One region of the Pseudomonas sp. WJP1 genome, then DNA from elsewhere that is predicted to be linked to it. Evidence: predicted binding sites of a transcription regulator. Region 1 holds the regulator's gene; each other region holds the start of a gene.
What was found. The regulator sigma-54, encoded in region 1, starts transcription at its own class of promoters, with help from an activator protein. The targets are predictions, from matches to a motif close to ANTGGCATNNANNTTGCTNT.
Positions count from the first base shown of each region.

Region 2: a site for sigma-54 is predicted at 2,546-2,565, ahead of OH720_RS27350 (pilin). Genes of this name have one in related genera too.
Region 3: a site for sigma-54 is predicted at 3,047-3,066, ahead of OH720_RS07945 (flagellar hook-length control protein FliK). Genes of this name have one in related genera too.

Region 1 is NZ_CP110128.1:888,798-893,408, reverse strand. It holds gene lptC (LPS export ABC transporter periplasmic protein LptC) at 1-141, shown strand, start outside; gene lptA (lipopolysaccharide transport periplasmic protein LptA) at 128-676, shown strand; gene lptB (LPS export ABC transporter ATP-binding protein) at 676-1,401, shown strand; gene OH720_RS03955 (RNA polymerase factor sigma-54) at 1,586-3,079, shown strand; gene hpf (ribosome hibernation-promoting factor, HPF/YfiA family) at 3,155-3,463, shown strand; gene ptsN (PTS IIA-like nitrogen regulatory protein PtsN) at 3,476-3,940, shown strand; gene rapZ (RNase adapter RapZ) at 3,943-4,611, shown strand, end outside.
Region 2 is NZ_CP110128.1:6,089,638-6,094,248, reverse strand. It holds gene coaE (dephospho-CoA kinase) at 1-213, opposite strand, end outside; gene OH720_RS27360 (prepilin peptidase) at 210-1,082, opposite strand; gene OH720_RS27355 (type II secretion system F family protein) at 1,084-2,301, opposite strand; gene OH720_RS27350 (pilin) at 2,612-3,031, shown strand; gene OH720_RS27345 (BON domain-containing protein) at 3,342-3,695, shown strand; gene OH720_RS27340 (DUF748 domain-containing protein) at 3,931-4,611, opposite strand, start outside.
Region 3 is NZ_CP110128.1:1,744,432-1,749,042, reverse strand. It holds gene fliM (flagellar motor switch protein FliM) at 48-1,016, opposite strand; gene fliL (flagellar basal body-associated protein FliL) at 1,026-1,526, opposite strand; gene OH720_RS07945 (flagellar hook-length control protein FliK) at 1,709-2,998, opposite strand; gene OH720_RS07940 (Hpt domain-containing protein) at 3,100-3,450, opposite strand; gene OH720_RS07935 (ATP-binding SpoIIE family protein phosphatase) at 3,481-4,611, opposite strand, start outside.

The sequences.
Region 1 (4,611 bases):
CAGCAATATGCGCAGACCGAGCGAGACGTTAGAATCGACGGCGCTGGCGGTGTATCGACTGGCAAGGGAATGAAGGCGTATTTGAAAGAAAGCAGGATACACCTGCTATCGAACGTAAGAGGACAGTATGAGGCTCGTTAAAACCCTCCCTATTTTGCTCAGTCTGGGCGCAGCACTGGGAAGCGTGAGCGCCTGGGCTCTGCCGAACGATCAGCAGCAGCCAATCCGCATTCAGGCCGATGATGCCCAGCTGGACGACAAGAACGGTGTAGCCACCTATACGGGCGATGTGATCATCACCCAGGGCTCGATCATCGTTAAGGGCAACAAGGTGACAATGACCCGCGCCGCCGATGGCGACATCGATGTGGTGACCTCGGTTGGCAACCTGGCCTACTTCGAGCAACTGCAGACCGCCGGCGACTCCAAGCCCGTGCAGGGCTGGGGCGTGACCATCCAGTACCTTGCCAAGCAAAATCGTGTCGTGCTGATCGACAAGGCCAAGGTCATCGACAAGGACGACAACATCACTCAAGGCGAGAAAATCGTCTATGACACCGAGAAGAAGCTGGCCAGCGCCGGTCGCGCCACGGGCAGCAAGGTGACCGAATCGCGCCCGCGCATCGATATGGTGATCCAGCCGAAAAAGAAAACCGACGAGCAAAAGGCCCCGTAATGGCAACTCTGAAAGCCCAGCACCTGGCCAAGAGCTATAAGAGCCGCCAGGTCGTGCGTGACGTCAGCCTGTCCATCGACAGCGGCCAGATCGTCGGCCTGCTCGGCCCCAACGGCGCCGGCAAGACCACCTGCTTCTACATGATCGTCGGCCTGGTACAGGCCGATCAGGGCCGCGTACTGATCGATGACCTCGATGTCAGCCACCAGCCGATGCACGGTCGCGCCAAGGCGGGTATCGGCTATCTGCCGCAAGAAGCATCGATCTTCCGCAAACTCTCGGTGGCCGACAACATCATGGCCATCCTCGAGACCCGCAAGGAGCTCGACAAGGCCGGTCGTCGCAAGGAACTGGAAAGCCTGCTGCAGGAGTTCCACATCAGCCACATCCGCGACAATCTCGGCATGAGCCTGTCCGGTGGTGAGCGCCGCCGTGTGGAAATCGCCCGGGCACTGGCCACCAACCCGAAATTCATCCTGCTCGACGAACCGTTCGCCGGCGTGGACCCGATCTCGGTAGGCGACATCAAGCAGATCATCCACCACCTCAAGGCGAAGGGGATCGGCGTGCTGATCACCGACCACAACGTCCGTGAAACCCTGGATATCTGCGAAACCGCCTATATTGTCAACGATGGCCAACTGATCGCCGAAGGCGACGCTGAAACCATCCTGGCCAACGACCTGGTGAAGGAAGTGTACCTGGGGCATGAATTCCGCCTGTAAGCATCGCGGTGTCCGGCGGGTCGGCCGAGCGCTTGCCGCAATAAAAAATCAATCTTTTTTTATTGTTACAGCGCTCTAGGCAAACGCCGCAGTTTCGGGCATATAATTTGCTTAAGTTTGGCGCTCCGGCGCCCTGTAGTGGATGGCGCATGTGCGCCGGCGAATAAGGTGTTAAGCCCCTGCCATGAAACCATCGCTAGTCTTGAGAATGGGCCAGCAGCTGACGATGACACCGCAGCTGCAACAGGCCATCCGCCTGCTCCAATTGTCGACCCTGGACCTGCAACAGGAAATCCAGGAGGCCCTGGAGTCCAATCCGATGCTCGAGCGCCAGGAAGAAGGCGACGACTTCGACAATTCCGACCCACTGGCCGACAACGCCGAACACAAGCCCAGTACCGACATCCAGGAACCCTCTTACCAGGAAAGCGCCCCGACCGTCGATAACATCGAGGAAGGCGACTGGAACGAGCGCATCCCCAACGAATTACCTGTCGACACCGCCTGGGAAGACGTCTACCAGACCAGCGCCAGCAGCCTGCCGAGCAACGATGACGACGAGTGGGATTTCACCACCCGCACATCGGCCGGCGAGAGCCTGCAAAGCCACCTGTTGTGGCAATTGAACCTGGCACCGATGTCCGACACCGATCGCCTGATCGCCGTGACCCTGATCGACTGCATCAACAACCAGGGTTATCTGGACGAGACGCTGGAGGAAATCCTCGAAGCCTTCGATCCGGAACTGGACATCGAACTGGACGAAATCGAAGCCGTCCTGCACCGCATCCAGCAATTCGAACCTGCCGGTATCGGTGCGCGCAACCTGGGCGAATGCCTGCTGCTGCAATTGCGCCAGCTACCCGCCAAGACACCTTGGCTGGCCGAAGCCAAGCGCCTGGTCACCGACTACATCGACTTGCTCGGCAGCCGCGACTACAGCCAGCTGATGCGCCGCATGAAGCTCAAGGAAGATGAACTGCGCCAGGTCATCGAACTGGTCCAGAGCCTCAACCCGCGCCCGGGCTCGCAAATCGAGTCGACCGAAGCCGAATACGTGGTTCCCGACGTGATCGTGCGCAAGGACAACGAACGCTGGCTGGTGGAGCTCAACCAGGAGTCGGTGCCTCGCCTGCGGGTCAACGCCCAGTATGCCGGGTTCGTTCGCCGTGCCGACACCAGCGCCGACAACACCTTCATGCGCAATCAGCTGCAGGAAGCCCGCTGGTTCATCAAGAGCCTGCAAAGCCGCAACGAAACCCTGATGAAAGTGGCCACGCAGATCGTCGAGCATCAGCGCGGCTTCCTGGAGTACGGCGACGAGGCCATGAAACCATTGGTCCTGCATGACATCGCCGAAGCAGTCGGCATGCACGAGTCGACGATTTCACGGGTCACCACGCAGAAATTCATGCATACCCCTCGGGGCATCTATGAACTGAAATACTTTTTCTCCAGCCACGTCAGCACCTCCGAAGGCGGAGAATGCTCGTCCACGGCGATTCGCGCGATCATCAAAAAACTGGTAGCTGCGGAAAATCAGAAAAAGCCGTTGAGTGACAGCAAGATCGCTGGTTTACTGGAGGCACAAGGCATTCAGGTGGCCCGCCGCACCGTCGCCAAGTATCGCGAATCCCTGGGGATCGCGCCTTCGAGCGAACGCAAGCGGTTGATGTAGGGCCACGCCACAGCGTTCCAGTGGCAGATCATCTGGATCTGCCGCTTTATGCACTGGCAACGAAGGAGAAGCTGTATGCAAGTCAACATCAGTGGACACCAACTGGAAGTGACCGAACCTCTTCGCTCCTACATCGGCGAAAAACTCGAACGATTGGAGCGACATTTCGACAAGATCACTAACGTGCAGGTCACGATGACGGTCGAAAAGCTGAAGCAGAAAATCGAAGCCACGCTGCATATTCCCGGCAATGAAGTGGTCGCCAACGCGGAACATACCGACATGTACGCGGCGATCGACGCATTGACCGACAAGCTGGATAAACAACTCAAAAAGCATAAGGAAAAGACCCAGAGCCTCCTCCAGGGCGCTACGGGTCGTTAACACTCCCAACCCATGATCCGACTTGAAAGCATCCTGACCCCCGGCCGTTCCCTGGTGAACGTGCCGGGCGGCAGTAAAAAGAAAGCCCTCGAGCAAATTGCCAACCTTATCCATCGCGAAGTGCCGGATCTGGAGATGCAAGATGTCTTCGAGGCTTTGATTGCCCGCGAAAAACTAGGCTCGACCGGTTTTGGCAACGGCATCGCCATTCCCCACTGTCGACTGAAGGGCTGCAACGCACCCATCAGCGCCTTGATGCACCTGGATGCCCCCATCGATTTCGACGCCATCGACGGCGCCCCGGTTGACCTGCTGTTTGTGCTGCTGGTCCCGGAAGCCGCTACCGATGCGCACCTGGAGCTGTTACGCCAGATCGCCAGCATGCTCGACCGTAAGGAAGTGCGCGAAAAACTGCGTAGCGCCTCGAGCAATGAAGCCTTGTATCAGGTTGTCCTGAGCGAGCAAAACGGTCACTAATCATGCGCTTGATCATAGTCAGCGGTCGTTCCGGCTCAGGTAAAAGCACTGCCCTCGACGTCCTCGAGGACAACGGCTACTACTGCATTGACAACCTGCCTGCCGGTTTGCTGCCCGAACTGGCCGAGCGAGCGCTGATCCACACCGAGCTGGCACAACCGCTGGTTGCCGTATCCATCGATGCTCGCAACCTGCCGAGCCACCTGTCGCGGTTCCCCGAGTTGCTGGCCGAAGTTCGCAGTCGCCACATCCAGTGCGATGTCCTGTATCTGGATGCCGACGAGGAAACCCTGCTCAAACGTTTCTCGGAAACCCGTCGGCGGCACCCGCTGAGCAATGCCAACCGCTCACTGGCTGAAGCGATCAACGACGAGACCACCCTGCTTGGACCGATTGCCGACCTTGCCGATCTCAAGATCAACACCACCAGCCTGAATTTGTATCAACTGCGCGATACCCTCAAGCTGCGCCTGCTGAACCAGCCGGAACCCGGTACGGCATTCCTCGTGGAATCGTTCGGGTTCAAGCGCGGCATGCCGGTCGACGCCGACCTGGTATTCGACGTGCGCTGCCTGCCCAATCCTTACTGGAAGCCGGAACTGCGCGAGCAGTCAGGGCTCGACCAACCGGTGGCCGAATACCTGGCGGCGCAACCCGATGTCGAGGAAATG
Region 2 (4,611 bases), 1.8 Mb from region 1:
CAGTTGCCCGTCGGCTTGCAACACGCCGGGACCGAAGTGTTCGGCAATTTTTGCCAGTGCCGGCCGTCCCGGTTCCACCACCCAGCGAGCGGCATGATCGGCATCGACCGCATGCACGCCCAGGTCGATGAAGTGTTGGGCCGCCGCACTTTTGCCGCTGCCGATGCCGCCGGTCAAGCCGAGAATCCAGGGTTTTTCCACAGGGGTATTCATTTCAGACCGACAAACTGCCAATAGAAGTCGGTTATTTGACCACCCCAGAGCAAGGCAATCCAGCCGGCAATGGCGAGATAGGGGCCGAAAGGGATGGGTGTCGATGTTTGTGCCTTGCGCAGGCGCAGGTAAAACACACCGATGATCGCGCCCACCAGGGATGACAGGACGATCGTCAGTGGCAGGATCTGCCAACCGCCCCAGGCGCCAAACATCGCCAGCAGCTTGAAATCGCCATGCCCCATTCCATCCTTGCCGGTGAGCAGCTTGAACACCCAGAACACCGTCCACAGCGCCATGTAGCCGGCAATGGCGCCCCACAATGCCTCGGGCAATGTCACGAACAAGTCGAGGCTGTTGACGATCAGCCCCAGCCACATCAGCGGCAGCACCAGTACATCCGGCAGCAGTTGATGCTCGGCGTCGATCAGGCTCATGGCCAGCAAGCCCCAGGTCAGGAGCATCGCCAGGCCGGCTTGCCAGCCGAAACCGAAGTGCCAGGCAATGAACGCCGACAGGAGGGCGCAGGCCAGCTCGGTCAATGGATAGCGTTTGCTGATCGGCGTCGCGCAGGCCGAGCAGCGCCCGCGCAGGAACAGGAAGCTGAACACTGGAATGTTTTCCCAGGCACGAATCCGGTGGCCGCAATGCGTGCACTGGGAGTGCGGCAGCAGCAGATTGTAGGTCGGCAACGGCGTTTCACCGGGCAATCCGAGAATCTCATGGGCCTGCACGCGCCAGTCGCGCTCGAGCATTTTCGGCAGGCGCCACACCAGTACATTAAGGAAGCTGCCAACCAGCAGGCCGACTACCCCGGCGATGACGACGAAAGCCAGCGGGAAGTGGGTCAGAATTTCGTTCAAGGGCATGTCAGATCGCTGAGCCGAGTTGGAAGATGGGCAGGTACATCGCGACCACCAGGCCGCCGACAATAACACCCAGCACCACCATGATGAACGGTTCCATGAGGCTTGTGAGGTTGTCGACCATATTGTCGACCTCGTCCTCGTAGAAACCGGCGACCTTGTTGAGCATGTCGTCGAGTGCGCCAGACTCCTCGCCAATGGCGGTCATCTGCACGGCCATGTTCGGGAAAACACCGGAAGTGCGCATGGAAAAATTCAGCTGCATGCCGGTCGCAACGTCCTGCCGGATGCGCAACACCGCGCGTTTGAACACGATATTGCCGGTGGCGCCGGCCACGGACTCCAGGGCTTCGACCAGCGGTACGCCGGCGGCGAAGGTCGTCGACAGCGTGCGGGCGAAACGGGCCACCGCGGACTTGTACATCAAGGTGCCTATCAACGGCAGTTTCAGCAGCCAGGTGTCCATTCGGTCGCGAAAACCTTGCGAGGTTTTCAGGGCGCGGCGCACAGCCAGAGCAGCCGCAATGAGTGCGCCCAGCAACATCCACCACCACGCTTGCATGAACTGCGACAGGTCGATGACCAGCAAGGTGAAGCCTGGCAATTCAGCACCAAAGCCCTTGAACACCGATTCGAATTGCGGCACCACCTTGATCAGCAGGATGCCGGTCACGATGATCGCGACACACACGACGATCAGCGGGTAGGTTATGGCTTTCTTGATCTTCGCCTTGAGGCTTTCGCTTTTTTCCTTGTAGGTCGCCACCCGTTCCAGCAGGGTGTCCAGCGCGCCGGCCTGCTCCCCGGCGTCCACCAGGTTGCAGTACAGCTCATCGAAGTATTGCGGTTTTTTGCGCAGGGCCGCGGCGAAGCTGTTGCCCGCTGCCACTTCCTGCTTCACCTCATCGACCAGCTTGCGCATGGCCGGGTTGTCGAAGCCTTCACCGATGATGTCGAACGACTGCAACAACGGCACGCCGGCCTTCATCATGGTCGCCATCTGCCGGGTGAAAAGGGCAATGTCCTGGGCCTTGATGCGTTTACCCAGGTTGAAAATCGACGTGGTTTTCCTGCGCACCTTGCCGGGATTGATGCCTTGCTTGCGCAATTGCGCCTTGATCAGCGCCGGGTTTTGACCGCTCAACTCGCCCGTCACCTTCGTGCCTTTCCTGTCTGTACCTTCCCAGGTGTACACGCTGGTTCTTGCTGCCTTGACTGCCATGTTCAGTCCTTGCTGACCCGTTTATAACGCCATTGCATTGATCGCAACCGACCCTCATAGATCGTGAATGTGCCGATGCGTTCCTCGGGATACCGGGTACAAGGCATTCAAGACTTATAGCCTAGTCAATTGGTGGAGCCAAACCAGCGCTCTTGAGGTGACGAAAAGTGTCAGATTGTGCGGTTCCTGGGGGTAAGAGGGAGCTTTGTGGCGACCGTGCACCCCGGGAACAGGGCGCCACGGGCTTGGCATGGGCTGTGCTGCAGACGGTGAAGATCATGAGATTTCGACTCATGCACGGAGGCTGTCATTGAACAATCAAAAAGGTTTTACCCTGATCGAGTTGCTGATAGTGGTGGCGATCATCGGGATTCTGGCGACGTTTGCGCTCCCTGCTTACTCCAAGTACCAGGCGCGGGCCAAGGTCACGGCGGGTCTGGCCGAGATTTCAGCGTTGAAGGTGCCGTTTGAAGACCTGATGAACCAGGGGACAGATCCGGATCTGGCGCAGGTGGGCGGTTCCGCCAGCACGTCCAACTGCACCATGACCGCAGCGGGCAACGCTGCCGAGGGTTCGGGCACGATTGGTTGCACAATTCTCAATGCTCCGGCACAGGTGCTGAATAAAACCATTACCCTGACGCGCTCATTGACTGGCTGGGCGTGCACCACCGGTGTCGACCAGGAATACGCGCCGAAAGGCTGCACAGGCGTTGCCCCGAAAGCTTGATCCATCTGCTTGTTGCCTGATACCCCGCCGTTGCGGGGTATTTTTTTGCGCACCGTTCAGGAATATCGAAGTAATTGAGAAAACTTCCAACAATTCATGGCCTTAGGCCTTCTTCAAAACCCGCAACTTGCATGTAGATAATGTCCAACTCATGCATTTTGCATGATTGTGAAAAATGACTGTTTTTATAAATTATTGATTTATAAGGAATTAATGTTTGTTTCAAAGTTGGCACAGCGTTCGCAATATCTCTGGTAACCCTGCTGACAGATCACCCAGCAGACTTTCCAGAAAAACAGGAGTTACTCGTATGAAGAAGTTCGCTATTGCTGCCGCTACTGCTACCGCGCTGACCCTGACCATGGCCAACGCTGCATTTGCCCAGACTCAGGTCACACAAGGCCCGATGATGCTGGCCGCCGGTGAAATGACCGAAGCGAAAGAGGATGTTTCCGATACCTGGATCACTACCAAAGTCAAATCAGACCTGGTCACCGAAAAAGGCATTCCGGGTACCGATATCAAAGTGGAAACCAACAAAGGTGTTGTGTCCCTGTCGTCCACCGTTGCAATAACGGACGCCCAGAAAGCCACCGCGGTGGCCATCACCAAGAAAATCAAAGGCGTCAAGGCGGTCTCCGCTGACGGCCTGAAAGCCGAGTAAGGCAAGACTTCTCGCCTGGACTGGGAGAAGGCGCGGTAGACGGGCTGAGTCATACGTCTGCCGCAACTTAGAAGTTCATGCGACCGGCCATAAGGATGTGGCCATTACAGGCCCTGGCATTCGTGTCGGGGCCTGTTCTATTCAAAGCAAAAGATCGCAGCCTGCGGCAGCTCCTACATTGGGATGGTGTACCCCTGTAGGAGCTGCCGCAGGCTGCGATCTTTTGACCTTTAGTTCACTCGGCGTCCAGATGCAGTGGCGTAACGACCTTGCCGTCTTTTTCCGCTTCGCCCAACTGGGCATCGATGAAGTACACGCGGTCGTCGGCGAGCTGGCCCTTGTCGACCAGGTAATCCTTGATGCTGCTCGCACGTTCCTGACCCAGCTCACGCAACAGCACTTCGCTGGAGCTCCAGAACTGGATCACGTCCGCACGCATTTTCGCGGTGCGTTCTTCCTTGCCCAGGTCTTTCCATTCAGGAGGTGGCTGGACCTTCAGGCGTGTGCGGTAAATCCCTTCCAGCAGCGGACCTTTCTCGCTATCTGGCACCTCCAGCAAGGCAGCCTTTGCCGGTACCTTGTCGCCACGGCGCTGGAGCATCTTGTAGTAGTTGTACTGGTATTCCCGCTCCAGGCGTTGCTCGGCAATCAGCGGGCCGTCACTGCTCTTGGCGGCGGTGCCTTCGATTTCCAGGCGCAGGGCCGGACGTTCCTTGAGGGCCTGGGATAGTTTGACCAGTGCCGCTTCGGCGTCCTTGTTCAACTCGCTCGAGCCCGGGGCGAATGCCACGGTACCCAGGTCTTGCGAACCACCACCGGCCACCAGACCACCAATGAGCTTGAACGGCGCGGCGGCGGCCTTGACGATCAGGTTGCGCAGGGTCTGCCAGACAATCGGCATCACGCTGAACTGCGG
Region 3 (4,611 bases), 860 kb from region 1:
GGCAACTCTTCAATGAAGAGTGAGTTAATAGGGGAAGTTGCGCCGCTTCAACGGCGCTCGATCGGCTCGATCACTTGCAGTGCAAGGTTGCCCTTGTGCGAGCCCATCTTGACCTTGAAGGCCGGCACGCCGTTGGCGCGCATGACCAGTTCTTCCTGCATGTCCACGGGAATCACATCCCCCGGCTGCATGTGCAGGATGTCGCGCAGCTTCAACTGGCGACGGGCAACCGTAGCGTTGATCGGTACATCGACGTCCAGCACGTCCTGGCGCAAGGCGTTGACCCAACGCTCGTCCTGGTCGTCGAGATCGGACTGGAAGCCGGCATCAAGCATTTCGCGCACCGGTTCGATCATCGAGTAAGGCATGGTCACGTGCAGGTCACCGCCACCGCCATCGAGTTCGATGTGGAAGGTCGACACCACAATGGCTTCGCTCGGGCCGACGATGTTGGCCATGGCCGGGTTCACTTCCGAGTTGATGTACTCGAAGTTCACTTCCATGATCGCCTGCCAGGCCTCTTTCAAGTCGACGAAGGCTTGCTCCAGCACCATGCGCACCACGCGCAACTCGGTCGGAGTGAATTCACGCCCCTCGATCTTGGCGTGGCGGCCATCGCCGCCGAAGAAGTTGTCCACCAGCTTGAACACCAGCTTGGCGTCGAGGATAAACAGCGCCGTACCGCGCAGCGGCTTGATCTTGACCAGGTTGAGACTGGTCGGCACGTACAGCGAGTGCACGTATTCGCCGAACTTCATCACCTGCACGCCACCGACCGCTACGTCTGCCGAGCGGCGCAGCATGTTGAACATGCTGATGCGTGTGTAGCGGGCAAAACGCTCGTTGATCATTTCCAGGGTCGGCATGCGTCCACGGACGATGCGATCCTGGCTGGTCAGGTCATAGCTCTTGACGGTGCCGGGTTCGGCAGCAATATCGGTCTGTACCAGACCATCGTCGACGCCATGCAGCAGCGCGTCGATCTCATCCTGGGACAGCAGGTCCTGCACGGCCATGTCGTGTTCCTACTGCAGTACGAAATTAGTGAAAAGCAACTGTTCGATCACCACTTTGCCGAGTTCTTTCTGCGCCACTTCCTGGACGCTGGCCGTGGCCTTCTGGCGCAACATTTCCTGGCCGACCGGCGAGGCGAGGGTCGCGAAATCCTGACCGGAGAACAGCATCACCAGGTTGTTGCGGATCACCGGCATGTGCACCTTGAGCGCGTCCAGATCCGCCTGGTTGCGCGCGAGCATGGTGATACTCACTTGCATGTAGCGCTGGCGACCGTTCTGGTTGTAGTTGGCCACGAACGCCGGAGCCATCGGCTCGAAAACGGCAGGCTGTTTGCCCACGGGGGTGGTTTCGGCCGCGACGTCAGGCTTGCTCTGGGCACTGTGCATGAAGTACCAGGTCGCCCCCACGGACAAGCCGATCGCCAGCAGCAGCGCCACCACGATCACGATGATCAGCTTGAGCTTGCCTTTGGTTGCGGGGTCTTTTACTGCTGCGTCGCTCTTCGCCATGCCAATAATCCGTCACTATTCGGTTTTTACAGTCGCGCGACAAGGCAGGAGCAAGTGTTATGCCAGAAGCGACCGCGCCTAAAAAGCAAAAGATCGCAGCCTTCGGCAGCTCCTACAGGATGTACACATTCCAATGTAGGAGCTGCCGAAGGCTGCGATCTTTCAGGGGGCGCCGCGAATTATCAGGCGTAGTAGTCGACGGCGCTGGAGCCGATCACATGGGTGGCCGTTGCAGCCACTTCGGCAATGCTCGGGGCGATCTCGTCATCCATCGAATCGAGCCGTCCGCCGCCGGCACTGGTACGTCCACTCTGCGCCTGCTGTTGCTGCGCCTGGTCCTGCGACCCCCGGGACTGGTCGGAAACATTGACGTCGACCTGGCCCATGCCCTGCTGCGTGAACATGTCGCGCAAACGCTGCATCTGGCCGTCCAACGCTTCACGCACGCCCGGGTGCGCGCTCATGAACGTCACCTGGGTCTGCTGATCGGGCACCATGTTCACCCGGATGTCGAGGCGGCCGAGCTCGGCCGGCTGCAACTGGATGTCGGCCGCCTTGAGATTGGCGCTGGACAGGTACATGACCCGGTTCACCACTTCTTCGGTCCAGCCGCTCTGATGCATCGCGATGGGCTGGTTGACCGGCATCGCGTTAGCGGTTTTTGGCGTGGCCGCCTGGGTCAGTGCCGCCAGACGGTTGGCGAAATCGTCGACCCGGGTATCGCTGCTGGCAGACTTGAGGTCCTTGAGCCCCTCATCGATCAGGCCACTGAAGGCATTGTCGCTACCCTGGCCGGTACTGGACTTGTCGGCTTGCACATCGAGCATGTTCGCCATGCCGGCGGCAAAGGCCTGCGCCCCGGTCGGCTCGCCGTCGGCCGGAGTCGGTGCCGCCTTGGGTTGCGCCTGGCTCGAGGCCGAGACATGGCCGCTCTGCTCCATGGCCATGCGCAAGGCTGGCAGGGCGTCGAGCGGGTCGGCTTCGGGATCGAAACCAGCGTCGGTGGCAGGGACGGCCGGGGGGATGATCGATGCCACGATCGCTTCAACGACTGGCGAATCAGCCACAACAGGCGTCGCGACTGCAGGCAACAAAGCTGGATCAACAGGCAAGGCATCGACGACCGTTACCTGCACGGCGTCCGGCGTATCGCTGGCCGGCTGGTCGTCGACTTGCGCCGGTTTATCGGCGGGCAAGCTTTTGCCGCTATCGGCAACGGCAGGCTTTTCGGCGGCAGCGTTATCCTTGTCGACGTCCTTTTTACCGGTGCTGTCCGCCACCTCGTCACGTGGTTGTTTCGAAGGTCCGTCAGCGGTCGCTACAGAGGGGTTTCGGCCTTGTGTGGCGTACACCCGAGAGAAGCTGGACGCCTTGTCCCCGGGCTCGGCGGCGACCTTCGGGGAAGGGGCGGCGGTAGCCTGACTCTTGGCCTGAGCGGTGGCCTGGAGGAGAGAATTGGGGGTAAAGGGCATTGAACGGTCTCCGCTGTACTGGGATCGTAGGTACAGTTGAAAGAGTTGATAGCAAGGGGCGGGCCAGTTTCACCCGATGACGACGAAATACGCCTTACGCTTCAACTTTCTGCCAGGGACCGCTGCCGCTCAGCTTCGTAAAGAGGACGAACGATCGCGAACTCGAGGTCGATTGCAGCAATCAGCTCCTGGATTTGGGAGGACGAAAGCTTTTCAGCGTTCTTCTCGAGCTCACCACATAGCGCGACAAGCTTGACGGCCCCCATATTGCTGCTGCTGCCCTTGAAGCTGTGCGCCACGTCTACCAGTTGCGCAACCTGCACTGCCTTGCGCAGCGACTGCAGGCGCTCTTCGGAATCGGCGAGAAAGGTATCCAGCAACTGCGGATACGCGTCCTCCATGACGTCGCGCAACGCGCTCAGCGCGTCCAGGTCCAGATGTTTGTCAGTCACTTGTTCGCTCCCTGATCAAGAATTTACGGATTATGCCAGAGCCTTCCAGAGAAACTCCACGCGGGCACTTCGACCATCGTCGGACCAGCTTGCATTATGACCCAGCTGACGGATCAGGCTGACGCCACGTCCGGACAGACGGACAGGATCGACGGGGCGCTCCAGTACCCGCCCGACATCGAACCCCTTGCCGCTGTCCTCGACGCGAATCGCCAGGCAACCGCCCTCGCCCTGCGGCGTGACCTGCAAATGCACACGGACATAACCGTCCTGCAGCTCATCCAGGCGTGCATTGCGTTGTTGATAATAGCGAGTAAACCCTGACACATCGCGCTTGAGACTGGAGTCCAGGCCCAGCACCCCGTGTTCCAGGGCGTTGGAGTACAGCTCCGCCAGAACACTGTAGAGCGCCCCGCTTTGAGCCCGCAAACCGTGCACTTCCTGCAGCAACTGCAAGAGGTAGGGCAACGGATTGAAACGTTTGAGCGTTGCGGCGCGAAATTCGAAACTGGCGGACCAGTCCAGGGGGCAGGACTGGCCACTGTCGGAATAGACCGGCACCGGCGCACTCGCCTGCGCGGGCACAGGCAGGCTGACTTCGACCATGCTGACGTCGTCGCGCGCCTCACCGCGAAAGTCTCGCAGCGCCTGCTCAATGTCCTCGAACAAGGTGTCGGGCTGACGATTGGCGGCAAATACCTGCTGCAACCGCTGCACGCCAAACAGCTGTTCATCGGCATCGCAGGTATCGATCACCCCGTCGGACAACAGGAACACCCGATCACCCACGGCCATCGGAAACACTTCGGTGCGATCATCGAAGGTTTGCGGGCTCAGCACACCCAGCGGCAAATGCCGCGCTGTCAGTGGCGTTCGCGTCCCGCTGGCGACGCTGTGCAGGTAGCCATCCGGCATGCCGCCGTTCCAGACCTCCACCGAGCGGCCCTGGAAACTCAGGCACAGCATCGTGGCGCAGCAGAACATGTCCACCGGCAAGATGCGCTTGAGCTTGGCATTCATCTCGCGCAGGGTTTCGGCCAGGCCGTAACCCTTGGCAGTCATGCCGTAGAAGACTTCGGCCAGGGGCATGGCGCCAACGGCGGCGGGCAGGCCATGGCCGGTGAAATCGCCGAGCAGTACATGCATGTCCCCCGCCGGGGT